One region of the Microbacterium phyllosphaerae genome, then DNA from elsewhere that is predicted to be linked to it. Evidence: predicted binding sites of a transcription regulator. Region 1 holds the regulator's gene; the other holds the start of a gene.
The links. Region 1 encodes LexA, which represses DNA repair genes until DNA is damaged. Its sites were predicted from a motif close to TCGAACANNTGTTCGA; they were not measured.
Positions count from the first base shown of each region.

Region 2: the regulator LexA is predicted to act here: its motif matches at 6,102-6,117, upstream of recA (recombinase RecA).

Region 1 covers NZ_JAGIOA010000001.1:2,993,588-3,002,902, reverse strand. Annotated here, with positions in the region: gene ftsX (permease-like cell division protein FtsX) at 1-13, shown strand, start outside; gene smpB (SsrA-binding protein SmpB) at 116-592, shown strand; gene JOF42_RS14150 (S9 family peptidase) at 593-2,458, opposite strand; gene lexA (transcriptional repressor LexA) at 2,503-3,189, opposite strand; gene JOF42_RS14140 (LysM peptidoglycan-binding domain-containing protein) at 3,471-3,833, shown strand; gene JOF42_RS14135 (histidinol-phosphate transaminase) at 3,927-5,021, shown strand; gene hisB (imidazoleglycerol-phosphate dehydratase HisB) at 5,018-5,635, shown strand; gene hisH (imidazole glycerol phosphate synthase subunit HisH) at 5,632-6,273, shown strand; gene JOF42_RS14120 (MinD/ParA family ATP-binding protein) at 6,284-8,011, opposite strand; gene priA (bifunctional 1-(5-phosphoribosyl)-5-((5-phosphoribosylamino)methylideneamino)imidazole-4-carboxamide isomerase/phosphoribosylanthranilate isomerase PriA) at 8,167-8,913, shown strand; gene JOF42_RS14110 (SseB family protein) at 8,897-9,315, shown strand, end outside.
Region 2 covers NZ_JAGIOA010000001.1:2,159,982-2,169,296, reverse strand. Annotated here, with positions in the region: gene dapF (diaminopimelate epimerase) at 1-216, opposite strand, end outside; gene JOF42_RS10070 (GNAT family acetyltransferase) at 239-697, opposite strand; gene JOF42_RS10065 (dihydrofolate reductase family protein) at 724-1,251, opposite strand; gene miaA (tRNA (adenosine(37)-N6)-dimethylallyltransferase MiaA) at 1,303-2,241, opposite strand; gene miaB (tRNA (N6-isopentenyl adenosine(37)-C2)-methylthiotransferase MiaB) at 2,256-3,803, opposite strand; gene JOF42_RS17935 (regulatory protein RecX) at 3,887-4,822, opposite strand; gene recA (recombinase RecA) at 4,862-5,905, opposite strand; gene JOF42_RS10040 (DUF3046 domain-containing protein) at 6,179-6,403, opposite strand; gene JOF42_RS10035 (helix-turn-helix domain-containing protein) at 6,426-6,734, opposite strand; gene JOF42_RS10030 (CinA family protein) at 6,876-7,358, opposite strand; gene pgsA (CDP-diacylglycerol--glycerol-3-phosphate 3-phosphatidyltransferase) at 7,355-7,930, opposite strand; gene JOF42_RS10020 (FtsK/SpoIIIE family DNA translocase) at 7,930-9,315, opposite strand, start outside.

The DNA.
Region 1 (9,315 bases):
GCTGCGGACCTGACCGCGTTGCCGGAGGCGGGCGCCGCCGGTATAGACTGACAGGCTGTCGTGCGCCCGCCACCGGGCTCTGGAATCACTGCACGACGCGGATCAGGAGAGAATCATGCCCAGGGAACGCGGGGAGAAGGTCATCGCGACCAATCGTCGCGCACGTCACGACTACAACATCGAGAAGTCGTACGAGGCGGGGATGGTGCTCACCGGCACCGAAGTGAAGTCGCTGCGTCAGGGGCGTGCGAATCTCAGCGACGGATACGCGTTCGTCAAGGGGAACGAGGTCTTCCTCGACTCCGTGCACATCCCCGAGTACTCGCAGGGGCACTGGACCAACCACTCGGCGAAGCGCATCCGCAAGCTGCTGCTCCACCGCGAGGAGATCGCGAAGCTGCAGCACGCGGTGTCGGCGGGCGGTTACACGCTGATCCCACTCAAGCTCTACTTCTCCGACGGCCGTGCCAAGGTCGAGATCGCCCTCGCGAAGGGCAAGCGCGAGTTCGACAAGCGTCAGACGCTACGCGAGCGTCAGGACACTCGCGAGGCCGAGCGCGCGATGCGCCTGCGCAACCGCACCGGAGACTGATCAGAACGACGGGGTGAAGCCGAACACGCGTCCGAGGAACGAGAGCTCGCGCTCCAGGGCATCGACGATCGTCTCGGCCGAGCGGAACCCGTGTCCCTCGCCCTGGTAGAGCACGTACTCGTGATCGACTCCATTGGCCGCCAGTGCATCCCGGATGGCCTCCGATTGAGACGGCGGCACGACCCGGTCATCCGACCCCTGCATCAGCAGCACGGGCACCGCGATCCGGGCGGCGTGGGTCAGAGGCGAGCGGTCGACGTACAGCGCCTCGGCTGCGGGCAGGGGCCCGACGAGTCCTTCGACGTAGTGCGCCTCGAAGTCGTGGGAGTGCTCGGCGAGCATCCGCAGATCCGCGACGGCGTAGCGACTGATGCCGGCGGCGAACACTCCTCCGCGCACCAGAGCGGACAGCACGGTCCATCCGCCGGCCGACCCACCGCGGATGGCGATCCGTGCGGGATCCGCCAGGCCCGCGTCGGCGAGCTCCCGGGCCGCGGCGATCACATCGTCGACGTCGACCACTCCCCATCGTCCGTCGAGACGCTCTCGGTAGGCGCGCCCGTATCCTGTCGAACCGCCGTAGTTCACGTCGAGCACGCCGATGCCGCGGCTCGTGTAGAACGCGATCGCCGCAGAGGAAGCCCCGGTCACGTGAGCGGTCGGCCCGCCGTGCACGAGCACGATGTAGGGCGGGAGCTCGTCGCCGGATGCCGAGGCCTGGGGGTTGCTCGGAGGGTAGACGAACGCGTGCACGTTCCCGTGGGCACCGTCGATCAGCAGCTCGGACGCGCGCGGCATCCATTCGGGGTGGACGGGCGAGGCTCCTGCGACCACCTGCGCCGAACCGGACTCGACGTCGACGCACCAGGCTCCCTGTGACGTGGTCGAGCTGTTGCCCGTGAGCAGCACACGCGACCCCGATACGGCGTCGACGCTCACGTGCCCGTCCGCGGGAATGTCGAGTCGGCGCGCCCCGCCGTCGCGATCGATCACGACGACCTCGTCGCGACCGTTCGTGCGGACAGTGACGATGCGCCCGTCGGCGAGTGGGCGGTACCAGCGGTTGCCCAGCACCCACAGCCCGTAGCCGGTGTCCGCATCGACGTCGACATCGTCGACCGGCGCCGCTGCGCCGTCGAGGCGGAGGTGATCGAGTCGCTGGCGGTGCAGCGCCCATCGTCCCCGAGGGTCGTCGGAGAACAGCAGCTCCTGGTCGTCGATCCACTCGGGCTGCAGAGCGGCCTGCGTCGGCACCTCGGTGCGGGCGGAGCCGTCGGAGATCACGAGGGTCGCATGCTGCCACGGCATCCGATCGCCCGTCCACTCGACCCAGGCCACGCGCGACCCGTCGGGTGAGAGCGACGGATGCGCGACGAACGCCGTGCCCTCGGCGACGACCCGCACGCGGTCGGGGTCATCGGCGGCAGAACCGTCCACAGGGATCTCGATGATGCCACGACGGTGGGGAGTCGATGTGAGGTCCTCGCGAACGGCGAACAGCCGCCCCTGCTGCAGCCGCAGACCTCCGTGGGCAGGGCCGGTCGGAGTGAGCGGCACCGGTGAAGCGCCGGAGGTCAGTCGGTGCACACGCTGGTCCTGTGCGTCGACGAAGAACAGGGTGCCGTCGGCATCCGCCGTCCAGGCCCCGCCGCCGTACTCATGGACGCGCGATCGCGCACTCCACGGCGCCGGGAGGATCTCGTCACCGCTCGAGCTGCGCACCGTGAATCGCCCGCGCTCGGCCGGCACCGACTCGCCCCACCAGATGTCGTCACCGACGAACGCCGCACCGTCTATGCGGGGTGAGGCCGCCGCGATGCGTGCGGGTGAGAACGGGGAGGGCCAGGAACCGAACGGCGAGGACATGCTTCGAGCCTATGGGCGAGGCCGTCGTCGCGGGTTCGACGGGATCAGACCGCTCGCAGCACCGCGACGATCTTGCCGAGGATCACGGCTTCGTCGCCGAGGATGGGCTCGAACGCCGAGTTGCGCGGCAGCAGCCACGTGTGGCCGTCGCGACGGCGGAGCACCTTGACCGTGGCCTCGCCGTCGAGCATCGCCGCGACGATCTCGCCGTTCTCTGCACTGTTCTGCGAGCGCACCACGACCCAGTCGCCGTCGCAGATGGCCGCGTCGATCATCGACTCGCCCGAGACGTTGAGCATGAAGAGGTCGCCCTTGCCCACGAGCTGACGGGGGAGGGGGAAGATCTCCTCGACCTGCTGGTCGGCGGTGATCGGCACGCCGGCGGCGATGCGGCCGACGAGCGGCACGAGTGCCGCGTCGCCCACGGGGGTCGCGACGTCAGCCGGATTCTCACCGCTCGAACCCGGGAGGTCGATCAGCACCTCCATGGCGCGCGTCTTGCCCGGATCGCGACGCAGGTAGCCGCTGAGCTCGAGCTGTCCGAGCTGGTGGGTGACGCTCGACAGCGACTTGAGCCCGACGGCATCGCCGATCTCGCGCATGCTCGGCGGGTAGCCGTACCGGCTGATCGATGTCTGGATGACCTCGAGGATCGCCATCTGCTTGGGGCTCAGGCTCTTCCGGCGACGAGTGCGCGGGACGTCTGCCTCGGGGGCGGAGTTGTCGCTCATGGTGCTCCTCAGGTGTGCGATCCGGCGTCTCAGTTCGAATGTCGGAGGCCCGTGGTGGGGTGTTCGTATCGAAACCGTATCCGAGAAACGGCCAGATGTGGAAGATCTGTTCGAGCGTGTCGACCGATTCTCGGGTCATTGTTTCGAAAAAGGCTTGACAGATATTCGAATTCGAAGATAACTTCGGAACGTAGCTTCGTATCCACGGCTCCCGGCCGAGGCGCGGATGCGAACGCTACGCCAACTTCACCGCTCACGCGGTAGATGCAGAGGAGCACGACATGAGCACCATCACCTTCAGCAGCGCAGCAGTCCTCCCGGCTCGTCCGGCGACGAAGCTCCGGCTGACGGCGCGTGGTCGTCGGGTCGTGCTCGCGGCGGCAGCCGTTCCGCTCGCTGTAGGCATCGCGTTCGCCGCGCTCAGTGGCGGCAGCGCGATGGCTTCCGGCGAGCAGAGCTCGACCACCACGTTCGCGACCGTCACCGTGATGCCGGGCGACACCCTGTGGTCGATCGCCGAGGAGATCGCACCGGGCGCGGATCCCCGCGAGGTCATCGGTGACATCACACGGCTCAACCTGCTCCGCGGCGGAAGCCTGCAGATCGGCCAGGAGCTCGCGATTCCCACGCAGTACTCCGAGTGAGCGGGCATCGGCGCCCGGAGTGACCGGGGTGCAGCGCAGGGTCGGCTTCATTCTCCGTCACCACGCGCGTCGGTGAGCCGCACGCGGCCTACCATGGGAAGGGTGACTTCATCACTCTCCGATCTCCCGCTCCGCGACGACCTTCGAGGGCTGACGCCGTACGGCGCTCCGCAGGCGCCACTGCCGATCGCTCTCAACGTGAACGAGAACACGCATCCCGTTCCGGATGCCGTCGCCAGCGACATCCTCGATGACATCGCCGTGGCGCTTCGCGACGTCAACCGCTACCCCGACCGCGAGTTCACGACCCTGCGTGAGGGCTTCGCCGAGTACCTGGGCCACGGTCTCGAGGCGGACCAGATCTGGGCGGGGAACGGATCGAACGAGGTCCTCCAGCACATTCTCCAGGCGTTCGGTGGACCGGGACGCACGGCATTCAGCTTCGCCCCGACCTATTCGATGTATCCCCTCATCTCGCAGGGGACCGGTGCCCGGTGGATCGCAGGCACCCGGCAGCCGGACTACACGATCACGCCCGATGAGGCCGTGGCGCAGGTCAAAGAGCACGATCCCGACGTCATCCTGCTGTGCTCCCCGAACAATCCGACCGGCACGCCGCTCGGGCTCGACATCGTCGAGGCGGTCTACGAGGCGTCGCGGGGCGTCGTCGTCGTGGACGAGGCATATCAGGAATTCGCGCCGCGCGATGCGGCATCCGCGCTCACGCTCCTCGAGGGGCGTCCTCGTCTCGCGGTGTCTCGCACCATGAGCAAGGCCTTCGCCTTCGCGGGTGCGCGCGTCGGATATCTCGCGGCCGACCCCGCCTTCATCGATGCTCTCCGGCTCGTGCGCCTGCCGTATCACCTGAGCGCGCTCACGCAGGCCGCGGCCGTCGCGGCACTGCGCAACTCCGACGTGATGCTGGGGATGGTCGACGAGATCGTCGAGCAGCGCGATCGCATCTCGGCGACCCTCGAGGCTCTCGGATACACCCCGCACGAGTCCTGGTCGAACTTCGTGCTGTTCGGTGGGGTCGCAGACCCCAAGAAGGTGTGGCAGCAGCTGTACGACCGGGGAGTGCTCGTCCGCGACGTCGGGATCCCGGGTCACCTCCGCGTCACAGCGGGCACCGAGGCGGAGACCACGGCGTTCCTCGACGCCCTCGCGTCGATAGGATCGGCTTCATGAGCACCACCGCCCAGACCCCGCGCACCGCCACCCGTGTGCGCAGCACGTCGGAGTCCACCGTCGAGCTCGAACTGAACCTCGACGGAACCGGCGCGAGCCGCATCGACACGTCGGTGCCGTTCTTCGATCACATGCTGACGGCGTTCGCGAAGCACTCGCTGACCGACCTCACGGTTCGCGCCTCCGGTGACACGCAGATCGACGCCCACCACACGGTCGAGGACATCTCGATCGTGCTCGGGCAGGCCATCCGCGAAGCCCTCGGCGACAAGTCCGGCATCTCGCGTTACGGCGACGCGCTCGTGCCGCTCGACGAGGCGCTCGCTCAGGCCGTCGTCGACATCTCTGGTCGTCCGTACCTCGTCCACACGGGGGAGCCGGCCGGCTTCGAGCACCACCTGATCGGCGGACACTTCACCGGCTCGCTGGTGCGTCACTCGTTCGAGGCCATCACTTTCAACGCGGGGCTCACCATGCACGTCCGCGTGCTCGGCGGCCGTGATCCGCACCACATCGCCGAGGCGGAGTACAAGGCGTTCGCCCGCGCATTCCGCCAGGCCAAGGCGCTCGATCCGCTGGTCGACGGCATCCCGTCGACCAAGGGTGCGCTGTGAGCGCAGCTCCTCGGGTCGCTGTCTTCGACTACGAATCCGGCAACGTGCACTCCGCTGTGAAGGCTCTCGTGGCGGCGGGAGCCGATGCGGTGCTCACGCGGGACCGCAAGGAGGCGCTCGAGGCCGACGGTCTCGTCGTGCCCGGCGTGGGAGCCTTCCAGGCCGTGCGCGACGCCTTGAAAGCCCACGGAGGCGATGAGATCATCGACCGTCGCCTGGCCGGTGGGCGACCCGTGCTCGGCATCTGCGTCGGCATGCAGGTGCTCTTCGCCCACGGCGTCGAGCGCGGGCACGACACCGAGGGCCTCGGTGAGTGGCCGGGTGCCGTCACCGAGCTCAATGCGCCCGTGCTGCCGCACATGGGCTGGAACACGGTCGAACCCGGCGCCGATTCGGTGCTCTTCCAGGGGATCGAGAACGAGCGCTTCTATTTCGTGCACTCGTATGCTGCGCAGTCGTGGGAGCTCGACGTCATCCCGCCGTTCCCGCAGCCGGTGCTGACCTGGACGACGTACGGCGATCCGTTCCTCGCCGCGGTCGAGAACGGCCCGCTCTCAGCGACTCAGTTCCACCCCGAGAAGTCGGGCGAGGCCGGCATCCAGCTCCTGCGCAACTGGGTCGACAGCCTGCGAGGGTGATCCCTGCGGGTCAGAACCCGCGAGCGACGGCGGCGGCGGCCGAGAGCCAGGCCTGCTGAGTCGGTGCCGCGAGCGCGCGGAGGCGAAGGTGCCCGTCGACCATCTCGCGGTCGAACGGGATGCCGACGACTTCGCGTGCGAGCGGACGGTAGCCGGCGATGACCTCGGCCACCTCGGCAGACGAGGCCTTGGGGTCGGCCTGGCTGACGACGACCACGGACTCTCTGGCGAGGCGTGCGGAGCGCTCGTCGCGGTCCTCGAGCGCCTCGAGGAGCAGAGCCCCCGCCTCGGCGTGATCATCGCGCGTCGTCGTCGCGACCACGATCTGGTCGGCGAGGTCGATCATGCGCAGCCACATCGGATCGGACTCGTCGTTGCCCGAGTCGATGATGATCAGACGGTAGAACTTCGCGGCCACCGCGTGGATCGAATCGACGTCGTCCGGATTGAGTCGGTTCTCGTGCGCCAGCCGGATCGGCTTCGACCTCAGGACGTCGTATTTCTCCTGCGGCTGGTGATGCACGAAGTGTGCGAGGTCGGCGGACTGGCCCTGTGCCCCGAGCAGGTGCTTCGTCTGGGGCAGGAGCTCGAGAAGCGTGCGGTCGTGCGCGCCCGTCTCGGTGCGCCATCCGAGTGTGCCGCGCGTCTGGTTGTTGTCCCAGGCGAGGACGCCTGCTCCGCCGTACTGGGCGAAGACGGCCGACAGCAGCACCGTGGCGGGAGTCTTGCCCGCTCCGCCCTTGCCGTTGACGACCGCGACAGTTCGAGGTCCGGGCCAGTGGCGGCTGACGGCGTGCTCGTCATCGCGCACCGCACGCTCTCGGGCGTTCGGGCCGAGGGAGAATCCGACCCGGTTGAGGAACCCGCGTCCGCCGCGGCGGGCGGGCTCTTCGCGCCTCTCCTCCTGGAGGAAGGAACGACGCTCGATGCCCTGCTCCCGCTGCTGACGGCGAGAGGACGCGGAGGCGGCCGACTCGGCGGCCGCGGCATTCGGTGCGGGCGGAGTCGCCGCGGCCGGAGCGGTCGGGATCGCGATGGTCCGGGTCGGCGGGGTCGCAGCCGCCGGTGCGGGCTGAGAGGGCTGAGCAGTTTGCGTGGGCTGCATGGGCTGAGCCGACTGGGGGGCCGGAGTCGACGGAGGGGTCTGAGCGGCGACGCTCGGCTGCGCGGTCCGAGCCTGCGCTGACGACGGGGACGCCTGAACGCTCGGGACACCCGTGATCGGAGGCTGAGGCGACGCGGGGGTGGGTGCCGGTGGTACGGCCGCCCCCTGGGCGCCCGGAGTCGACGGCGCCGTACCGGATGGGGTCGCGGCGGACGGGGCCGCAGCGACGTGCGCGGTCGATGACGGCGCCTCCGGCCACGCGGGCGCCGGTGGAAGGGACGGTGTCGGGGGAGCGGCGGGTGCTGCCGGCGAAGCCGTGGGGAGCGGCGGGACCGCAGAGGACGAGCTCGTCGCGGCGGATGCCGCCGCAGCCGCGGCTCGCGTGCCGGGCGCGGGCGGAGTCGCCGCGGTCGGGATCCCGACGGGCCGAGGGTTCATCGGCACCGTCATCTCAGGAACGGCGTCGTCGCTCGATGAGTCGATGACGGGGCTCGCGGGACGCGCGGTGGTCCGGGTCTGCTCGATGTCCTCGGGTGTCAGCGGCACGTGCGCCACGATCTCCGGAGTCTCCGGAGGCATCGGGTTCCCCCGTCGCAGGGGGCCGCTGCCTCGCGCTTCCGCGTCGCGCACCATGGAACATCTCCTCATCGACCGAACAGGGGTGTCATCGAGGCTACCGCGTGGCGTCGGATCTTCTCTGCCGTCATCGTTTTGGAGCGGAACGATACGCGGGCTAGTGTCGATTCTCGTGCCGACGAATCGGCCCTCCCATCTCACCTGAGGACGTCATGAACGACTTCGCGCAGTCCCCTTCGCTCACTCTGCTCCCCGCCGTCGACGTCGCCGGGGGCAAGGCGGTGCGGCTCACCCAGGGTGAGGCCGGCACCGAGACCAGCTACGGCGACCCGTTGGACGCCGCAGGGGAGTGGGTCGCGCAGGGCGCGAAGTGGATCCACCTCGTCGACCTCGACGCCGCCTTCGGCCGCGGCAGCAACGCCCCGATCCTCCGCAAGGTCATCAAGCAGTTCAAGAACGTCAGCGTCGAGCTGTCGGGCGGCATCCGCGACGACGCCACGCTCGAGGCGGCGCTCGAGAGCGGCGCGAGCCGCATCAACCTCGGCACTGCGGCTCTCGAGAACCCGGAGTGGGCTGCGGACGTGATCGGCCGCTACGGCGAGGCGATCGCGGTCGGGCTCGACGTCCGAGGCACGACGCTCGCCGCCCGCGGTTGGACCAAGGAGGGCGGTGACCTCTGGGAGGTCCTCGAGCGCCTCGAGGATGCCGGCTGCAGCCGTTACGTCGTCACCGACGTCACCAAGGACGGCACGCTGAAGGGCCCGAACCTCGAACTCCTCCGCGAGATGACCTCGCGCACCCCAAAGCCCGTCGTCGCATCGGGTGGCATCGCGAACCTCGACGACATCGCGGCGCTCCGCGAGCTCGTGCCGCTGGGTGTCGAAGGCGCGATCGTCGGCAAGGCTCTCTACGCCGGCGCGTTCACGCTGGCTGAGGCTCTGGATGTCGCAGGGGACTGACGACGCCTGCGGCCACGGCTCCGAGGGGCCTGGCGCGCACGACCCTGCCGCCGGGAACCGGGGGGACTCGGCAGGCGTGCCCTGGGAGGGGCGCAGCTTCGAGTCGAACCCCCATGCGGGCGACGACGGTTCGGCAGACCCCGCACTTCTCGACGCCCTCCTGCGCTTCCGCGCGGGCACCGGTGCCCAGACCGAGGTCGTCGACGCGTTCCGTACCGCCCGAGTTCTGATACCGCTGATCGCCGAGAAGGGCGAAGAGGGGGTGGCGCCCAGCGGGCTCGCCGTCGACAAGACGCAGGAGCTCTCGATCGTCACCGTGGCGGCTCCGGACGGTCGCCGGGTGCAGCCCGTGTTCTCCTCGGTCGAGACCATGCAGCGCTGGGATGCCACGGCGCGCCCGAT
Region 2 (9,315 bases), 830 kb from region 1:
CATGAACCACTCGGCATCGGGTTCCTCAGCGAGCGCGGCCTGTCCCTCGGCGATCGCGGCGGAGCGCACGACACGAAGGATGCCGTCGGCGCCGATGCCGAAGTGTCGGTCGCACAGCACGGCGACCTGCTCGGCACTCAGATCGAGAGCCCCGTCGGGATCGGCGATGATGACGAAATCGTTGCCGGTGCCGTGACCTTTGGTGAATGCGACCATTCGACCAGTCTAGAGATCTCCGCTATGCGTCGACGATCAGACGCTTGCCCGTGTTCGACACGGAGAACCGCTCATAACCGAGCGCGTCGTAGAAGCCCAGCACCGCGTCGTTCCCCTCTCTGACCATGAGCTGCACCTTCGGGCATCCCATCGCGAGAAGTCGACGCTCAGCCTCTCGGACGAGCGATCGGGCGACCCCACGCTGGCGATGCGATGCCGCTGTGGCCAGATAGTAGAGCCACCCGCGGTGGCCGTCATACCCGGCCATGACGGAGCCGACGATCAGCCGCTCGTCGGACTCTCGCTCCGAGCCCCTTCCCTCCGACTCCTCGACGACGAGGAAGAGCTCGGGCTGCACCGTGAGCTTGCGTTCGATGTCGAGCCGAGGGTCGTTCCACGGTCGGGTCAGGCCCGCTTCATCCCAAAGCGCGACCACCGATTCCGTGTCGGCGCGCTCGAACGCCCGTACTGCCCACTCCATGCCCCCAGTCTAGAATCGGCGCCGGATCAGTCACGAACCACCCGATACCGACCGCACATGAAGTTGCGGTTGCGCGCGACGTCGAGGAGTTCGAGGTCGAGAGACCTCGGCAGCAGCGGCGCCCCGGATCCCAGCGTCACCGGTGCGTACTGCACCCACACCTCGTCGAGCAGGCCTGCATCTGCGAACTGCCCTGCCAGGTCTCCCCCACCGACGACCCACAGATCCTTGCCGGCCGCCGCATCGAGCATGTCGGAGTGGACGTCGGCCACGTTGCCCTGGGTCACGCGGATGTCCGCCCCCTCGGGGACCTCGAGTGTCCGGTGCGAGAACACCCACGTCGGCTGGGCATACCCCCAACGCCCCTCTTCATGCCGCATGACCCACTCGTACGTCGATGCTCCCATCGCGAGCGCGCCGATCGTCTTCTCGAAGGCGGCGTACGACATCGGACCGTCTTGGTCGATGTCCTGCTTCAGGAGCCAGTCGAGAGAATGCTCATCAGTCGCGATGAATCCGTCGAGGCTGCTTGCGGTGTAGAAGTGGGTGGCCATGTACTCAGCTTCCCATCGACCACCGACATCAGGTCGCGACGCACATCCGCATCACGGTTCGAGGAGCGAGGCGGCGTCGACAGGCGGTTCATGCCAGGTCAGTTCCGGGTACCGCTTGAACCAGGAGACCTGACGACGGGCGTATCGACGGGTGAGCGCCTGCGTCTCGGCGATCGCTTCGGCGCGGGAGAGCCGTCCGTCGAGCTCGCCGAGCGCCTGAGCGTAGCCGATCGCTCGCTGGGCCGTCACGCCCCGTTCGAGTCCGTGCTCGCGGAGCCCCCGCACCTCGTCGACGAGCCCGGCCTCCCACATGCGGTCGACTCTCGCGTCGAGCCTGTCGACCAGCGTCCCACGGTCGACGTGCAGACCGATCAGGCGTGTGTCGGGCTGCCAGAGCGAGGGCTTCTCGGGGAGCGCCGCACCGTGCGTGGTGCTCCCCTGCTCGAGGACCTCCAGCGCACGGATGACGCGCCGACTGTTCTTGGGGTCGACTTTCGACGCCGTCGCCGGATCGAGGTAGCGCAGCCGCTCGAGCAGCGCACCGACTCCATCAGCGGCGAGCTCGCTCTCGAGACGCTCGCGGATCACCGGGTCGCGCGGGGGGAAGGCGAAGTCGAAGACGACGCTCGACACATACAAGCCGGAGCCGCCGACGAGGATCGCATCGCCGCCGCGCCCCTGGATGTCGGTCACGGCCGCGCGCGCAAGAGACTGGTACCAGGCGACCGCGGCCTCTTCGTCGAGTTCTCGGACGTCGAAGAGGTGGTGCGGGATACCTCGACGCTCGCCCGGAGCGAGCTTCGCCGTTCCGATGTCCATACCCCGGTAGAGCTGCATGGCATCCGCGTTGACGATCTCGGCGAGGTTGCCGCGCTGGCGGAGGGTCTCGGCGAGGTCGAGAGCGAGGTCGCTCTTACCCGTGCCTGTGGCTCCGACGATCGCCCACAGCCGCGGTGAGTGCGCCCCGCCATGCGGGACCGGAACGGTCATGTGCCGGGGAAGGGTCACACGCCGACGCGAAGCGTCGGCACGCCGAGTGAGACTGCGCGGGGTCCGTCACCCGTGGTCGCCGCCGGAACAGCGCACGAGTCCGCCTGCGCGCGATCCCATGCGTCTCCGCCGCGGGTGCGACGGATGCGCAGCGGTGCCCCGGTGGGATCGTCGGCGAGCAGATGGAACGGCGCTGCATGGGTGATCGTCACCGAGACGACGTCACCGGGCCGCGGCACAGCGGATCCGGGCGTGACCTCGAAGTGCACGAGGCGGTTGTCCTCGCCTCGTCCGGTGAGGCGGTGCGTCTCGGCATCCTTCTTTCCCTCGCCCGTGGAGACGAGCACCTCGACCTCGCGGCCCACCTGCCTCTGGTTCTCTTCCAGGGAGATGCGCTCCTGCAGCGCGATCAGGCGGTTGTAGCGCTCCTGCACCACGGCCTTGGGAATCTGGTCTTCCATGGTCGCCGCGGGCGTGCCCTCTCGGATCGAGTACTGGAAGGTGAATGCGCTCGAGAAGCGGGCCTGCTCGACCACGCGCATCGTGTCTTCGAAGTCCTCGTCGGTCTCACCGGGGAATCCGACGATGATGTCGGTGGTGATCGCCGCGTTCGGAATGCGGTCCCGCACCCGGTCGAGGATCCCGAGGAACCTCTCGCTCCGGTACGAACGCCGCATCGCCTTGAGGATCCTGTCGCTGCCGGACTGCAGCGGCATGTGCAGCTGCGGCATGACGTTCGCTGTCTCGGCCATCGCATCGATCACGTCGTCCGTGAAGGCGGCGGGGTGGGGGCTCGTGAAGCGGATGCGCTCGAGTCCTTGGATCTCTCCCGCGGCGCGCAGCAGCTTGCCGAACGCCTGACGGTCTCCGAACTCGACTCCGTAGGAGTTGACGTTCTGTCCGAGCAGGGTCACCTCGATCGCGCCGTCTTCGACCAGGAGCCGGATCTCGTTCAGGATGTCTCCCGGCCGCCGGTCCTTCTCCTTGCCGCGGAGGCTCGGAACGATGCAGAAAGTGCACGTGTTATTGCACCCGACGGAGATCGAGACCCAGCCGCTGTGAGCGGAGTCACGCTTGGTGGGGAGGGTGGACGGGAAGACTTCGAGCGATTCCAGGATCTCGAGCTCGGCGTCGCCGTTGTGGCGCGCGCGCTCGAGGAGTGCGGGGAGGGAACCCATGTTGTGTGTGCCGAAGACGACATCGACCCAGGGCGCCTTGTCGAGCACTGCCTGCTTGTCCATCTGCGCGAGGCATCCGCCGACAGCGATCTGCATGCCGTCCTTGCGACGTTTGACCGCCGCCAGCTGGCCCAGGGTGCCGTAGAGCTTCCCTGCAGCGTTGTCGCGGACCGCGCACGTGTTGATGATCACCACGTCGGCCTCAGTGCCGTCGGAGGCGCGGACGTATCCTGCGCTCTCCAGAGACCCCGAGAGTCGCTCGGAGTCGTGGACGTTCATCTGGCACCCGAAGGTGCGCACCTCGTACGAGCGGGTGCGACCGTCGGAGTCGATTGCTGCCGACGACGAGCTGATGATCGTCGGTTCACTGCGCGGGATAGTCATGATTCCCCCATTGTACGAGCGCTTCCCGAGCGGACGCCCGAGCGGTACCGACCCGGAACCCGACACCCTCGAGGCCAGACTCGTCAGTCGGAGTCGACGAAACGGACCCCGGATGTCGACCCGCCGAAAGAGGCCTCGGCGAGAGCCCTCTTCGCAGCGGTCATCGCGACCGAGCCGTTGTACCCGCGGCGGGAGAGCTGACCGACCAGGCGCCGCAACGCGGTGTCGCCGTCGAGACGAGACAGGCCCCGTGCCTTGGTGCGCGCGTACTCGAGCGCCCGCTCGGCATCGTCGTCGGGCAGCTCGTCGAGCGCCGCGTCGACCACATCACGAGGAATCCCGCGCTGGGCCAGAGCTCTCGAGAGCGCCACGCGGCCCTGACCCTTTCGCTCGACCCCCGAGGTGACGAGTTGACCGGCGAGGAGAGCATCGTCGAGATACCCCCGTCGACAGAAGTCGTCGAGGACGTCGTCGATCGCGCCCGAGTCGAGCCGCGCTCCGTCTTGCTCGTACCCTTTGAGCACCATGCGCGCTTCGGAGATCGAGAGCGATCGAGAGCGCAACTTGCGCACGAGAATCTCTTCCGCGGCTTCACGCACGCGTGCAGGATCCACGCCTCCGACCTCGCCGCCGAGATCGTCCGACGGCTGCAGTGCACGCAAGCGCGGTGCGGACCGTGCCGCGGCACCGCGAGCGGGGTGCCGGTCGCTCGGATCTCGGGAATCGGGCGTCGAGGCTTTCGTCGAGCCGAGATCACTCCACGTGGAGTTCCACGTGGAGACATCGGCTCGAGAATTCTCAGCCAGCTCCGACCCGGATCGCGCACCTGCGTCAGATGATCCGGTGACTTCGGCCAGCCCGTCGGTTCCGGCTCCGGCTCGACCAGACCCGGTGCGGTCGTCACGAGCCGGCCCACCGGCCCCTGAACCGTCGCCGGTGGAGCCCGAGCGCGCGGCAGTCCGTCCGAACAGCGGGATGACGGGGGCGAGCTGATCCCGCTCGCCCCCGCCCTCACTCATGGTTCGCTCCGGTTGCCACACACCCCAGAACCATCACGATCACGCCGGACGACGCTCAGCGAGCTCGTCAGCCGGTGCTTCGACGGCGCCGCCGATACCGAGCTTCTGCTTGATCTGCGTCTCGATCGCCAGTGCGATGTCTGGGTTCTTGAGCAGGAACGTACGCGCGTTCTCCTTGCCCTGCCCGAGCTGATCACCGTCGTAGGTGTACCAGGAACCCGACTTCTTGACGATGCCGTGCTCGACACCGAAGTCGATCAGGCTGCCCTCGCGTGAGATGCCGACACCATAGAGGATGTCGAACTCCGCCTGCTTGAAGGGCGGAGCCATCTTGTTCTTCACAACCTTGACCCTGGTGCGGTTTCCGACCGCATCGGTGCCGTCCTTGAGCGTCTCGATTCGGCGGATGTCCATGCGAACCGACGCGTAGAACTTCAGCGCCTTTCCACCCGCGGTGGTCTCGGGCGATCCGAAGAAGACACCGATCTTCTCGCGCAGCTGGTTGATGAAGATCATCGTCGTGTTCGTCTGGTTGAGTCCACCCGTGAGCTTTCGCAGCGCCTGGGACATCAGTCGAGCCTGGAGACCGACGTGCGAGTCGCCCATCTCACCCTCGATCTCGGCGCGCGGCACGAGAGCCGCCACGGAGTCGATGACGATGAGGTCGATGGCCCCGGAACGCACGAGCATGTCCGCGATCTCCAGAGCCTGCTCACCCGTGTCAGGCTGCGAGACGAGAAGGGCATCGATGTCGACGCCGAGCTTCGCCGCGTAGTCGGGGTCGAGCGCGTGCTCAGCATCGATGAAGGCCGCGATTCCGCCGGCACGCTGAGCATTAGCGATCGCGTGCAGCGTGAGCGTCGTCTTACCGGACGACTCCGGACCGTAGATCTCTACGATTCGACCACGCGGGAGGCCTCCGACGCCGAGAGCGACGTCGAGGGCGATGGAGCCGGTCGGGATCACGGCGACGGGGGCACGCTCGTCGCTGCCCAGCCGCATGACCGAGCCCTTTCCGAACTGGCGATCGATCTGTGCGAGTGCGGTCTCGAGGGACTTCTCGCGGTCAGCGGGTGATGGCATGACGGGCTCCTTATGCTCGCGTGGTGCCGCCTGTAGGCTGTCGCGGTCCTCCCGGCTGGGCGGAACTCTCCGACAAGGCGTATGGCTCTTCGGCTTGCTTCTCACCGTACGAGGGGCCTCGGACATTGAGTCGCCGGCACCGGGAAACAGGGAGAACAAGATCTCTGAACCACTTGTGCAGAAGACTACGCCGGTTTCGAACACATATTCGACAACACGCCGCTATGGCGTGTCGCGACGTCAGGCGTCGAACACGTCGAGCGGGCCGAGGGCTCACCTCTTGCGCGGCTCCAGGCGCCCGGCACCATGACGGCGTTCGGCGGGCACATCCGTCTCTGCGCAGAGGGCGAGCCAGATATCGCGAGGAGGAACTCCGTCGTCCAACGCCTGATCGGCGGTGCGTCCGGAGAGCTGTGTCAGGACGAGGTCGCTGACGAGAGACGGCCCACGGCCACCGAACTCCGCGTCGACGGCGCGGAGGAATTCACTGCGTCTCATGGAGAGGAAGCGCCCGGAGGGTTCAGTGGAGCGAGAGCTCGGGCTCGATCGAGGCGACCAGGTCGTCAGGGACGACGTCCGGGAACACCTGAATGCCCTCGAGCACGGAGATGCGGTCTCCGACCTCGCGCATGATGATCGAGATGGGAACGTCGAGCGCATCGGCCACCGAGGCGAGGATCTCGCTCGATGCCTCTTTCTGACCTCGTTCCACCTCGCTGAGGTAGCCGAGGGCGACGGATGCCTTGCTTGCAACCTGCCGGAGCGTACGCCCCTTCTGCAGGCGGAAGTCCCTCAGCACATCGCCGATTTCCTGTCGTACAAGAATCATCGGAACCTCCTCCCAGATCGTCTTCTCGAGGTCTCCCCCGATGAGATCGCCAGTCTAGTCCTACCGACCTTCACAAAATCTACCTTCGCACGCTGTGCTTTCGGTGTGAGCACATTGATGACAACGGAACTCATGCCGCGCCTATTCCCGCACGATTCGACGCAGCAGAGCGACCGCGGCATCGACGGTCTGCGCGCGGATCTCCGCGCGATCGCCGGGGAAGATGTGGGACTCGCTCACGGCTGAGGTCGGCGTCACGACCGCGATGTGCACCGTGCCGACGGGCTGACCGTCGGGGGACGCGGGCCCGGCGATGCCGGTGGTCGATACCCCCACGTCCGCAGCGCGCCCGTCCACGCTCACCGCGCGTCGCACCCCGTCTGCCATCTGCCGCGCGACCTCGGGGTGCACGGGGCCGTATGCGGCCAGTAGGTCGGCGTCCACTCCGAGAAGCGTGCGCTTCACCGGCGTCGCGTAGGCGACGACGGCGCCCAGCAGCGCGAGCGACGCCCCGGGGACGGACACGATCTCCGCCGCGAGGGCGCCACCTGTCAGAGACTCCGCGACGCCCAGCGTCCACCCGCGTTCGACGAGAGCGTCCAGTGCCCCCGATGCCGTCGTCACGACGACTGCCGAGACCCTCGGACCTGCGCGACGATGTAGTCGATGCCGCTCACCACCGTGAGGATCAGGACCACGATCATCAGGATCGCCGTCACGAGAACCCACGGCTCGAGCCCGATCACCACGTGGAGAGGGAGCAGCGCCCAGGACAGGGCGACGGCCTGCACCGCTGTCTTGATCTTGCCCATCCACGCCGCAGCGACGACGTGCTCCTTCGCGACGATCAGGCGATGGATCGTGATGCCCCACTCGCGGATCAGGATGATGATGACGAGCCACCAGCTCAGTTCGCCCAGCAGTGCGAGACCGATGAAGCCCGCCCCCGTGAGGAGCTTGTCTGCGATCGGATCCCAGAGCTTGCCGAAGTCGCTGACGATCTCGTACTTGCGCGCGAGGTAGCCGTCGACCCAGTCCGTCGAGATCGCCACGATGAAGAGGACAGCCGCGATCCAGCGCACAGTGATGTCACCGATGCCGTAGGTTCCCCCGATCAGGAGCAGGACGAGGAAGACGACCGCGAGAGGTATGCGAGCGATGGTGATCGCGTTGGGAAGCTGCCGAGGGATGGCCATCAGTCGCGTCCCGTCAATCCCCAGGCGTCTTCATCGCCATCGTCATCGGCTTCGACGACCGGAAGCCCCTGGAACTGGGCCTCGACCGGGTCATGCGGCAGGCCCGCGGCCGTCGCCGGGGCCACTGTGGGTGCTGCGGTCGGCGCGTCGTCGCCTCGGAGCTTCGCCATGACCTGCGGCAGCTGCTCGGCGGTAGCCAGCACGTCCCTTGCCTTAGACCCTTCGGAGGGCCCGACGATCTCGCGCGACTCCAGAAGGTCCATCAGGCGACCGGCCTTCGCGAAGCCCACGCGCAGCTTGCGCTGGAGCATCGACGTCGATCCGAACTGCGAAGACACGATGAGCTCGGCCGCCGCGAGCAGCAGCTCGAGATCGTCTCCGATGTCCTCGTCGACCTCCTTCTTCTTGGTCGGCTCCATCGCCTCCTGGACGTCGGCACGGTAGTCCGGCCGAGCCTGGCGGGTGACGTGCTTCACGACCGCGTCGATCTCCTTCTCGTCGACCCACGCACCCTGCAGACGGAACGGCTTCGACGAGCCCATCGGTGAGAAGAGCGCGTCACCCTGCCCGATCAGCTTGTCTGCACCTGGGCTGTCGAGGATCACTCGGCTGTCGGTGACGCTGGTCACGGCGAATGCGAGTCGGGAGGGCACATTGGCCTTGATCAGACCTGTGACGACGTCGACGCTCGGTCGCTGCGTCGCGAGCACCAGGTGGATCCCGGAGGCTCGAGCGAGCTGGGTGATGCGGACGATCGAGTCCTCGACGTCACGGGGAGCGACCATCATCAGGTCGGCGAGCTCGTCGACGACCACGAGGAGATACGGGTACGGCTTGAGCACCCGCTCGCTGCCCACGGGCAGCTCGACCTCGCCTGCACGCACTGCGCGGTTGAAATCGTCGATGTGGCGGAATCCGAACGACGCGAGGTCGTCGTACCGCATGTCCATCTCCTTCACGACCCACTGGAGTGCCTCGGCGGCCTTCTTGGGGTTCGTGATGATCGGCGTGATCAGGTGCGGAACACCCGCATAGCTCGTGAGCTCGACGCGCTTCGGGTCGATGAGGACCATCCGCACGTCCGAGGGCCGCGCGCGCATCAGCAGGCTCGTGATCATGGAGTTCACGAAGCTCGACTTACCGGAACCCGTGGAACCGGCGACGAGGAGGTGAGGCATCTTCGCGAGGTTCGCGATGACGATGTTGCCGCCGACGTCTTTTCCGACGCCGATGGTCATCGGATGCGTGCTCTTGTGCGCGGCCGGGGACCGCAGCACGTCGCCGAGCGCGACCATCTCCTTGTCGGCGTTGGGGATCTCGATGCCGATGGCGCTCTTGCCCGGGATCGGCGACAGGATGCGCACGTCGTTGGAAGCGACGGCGTA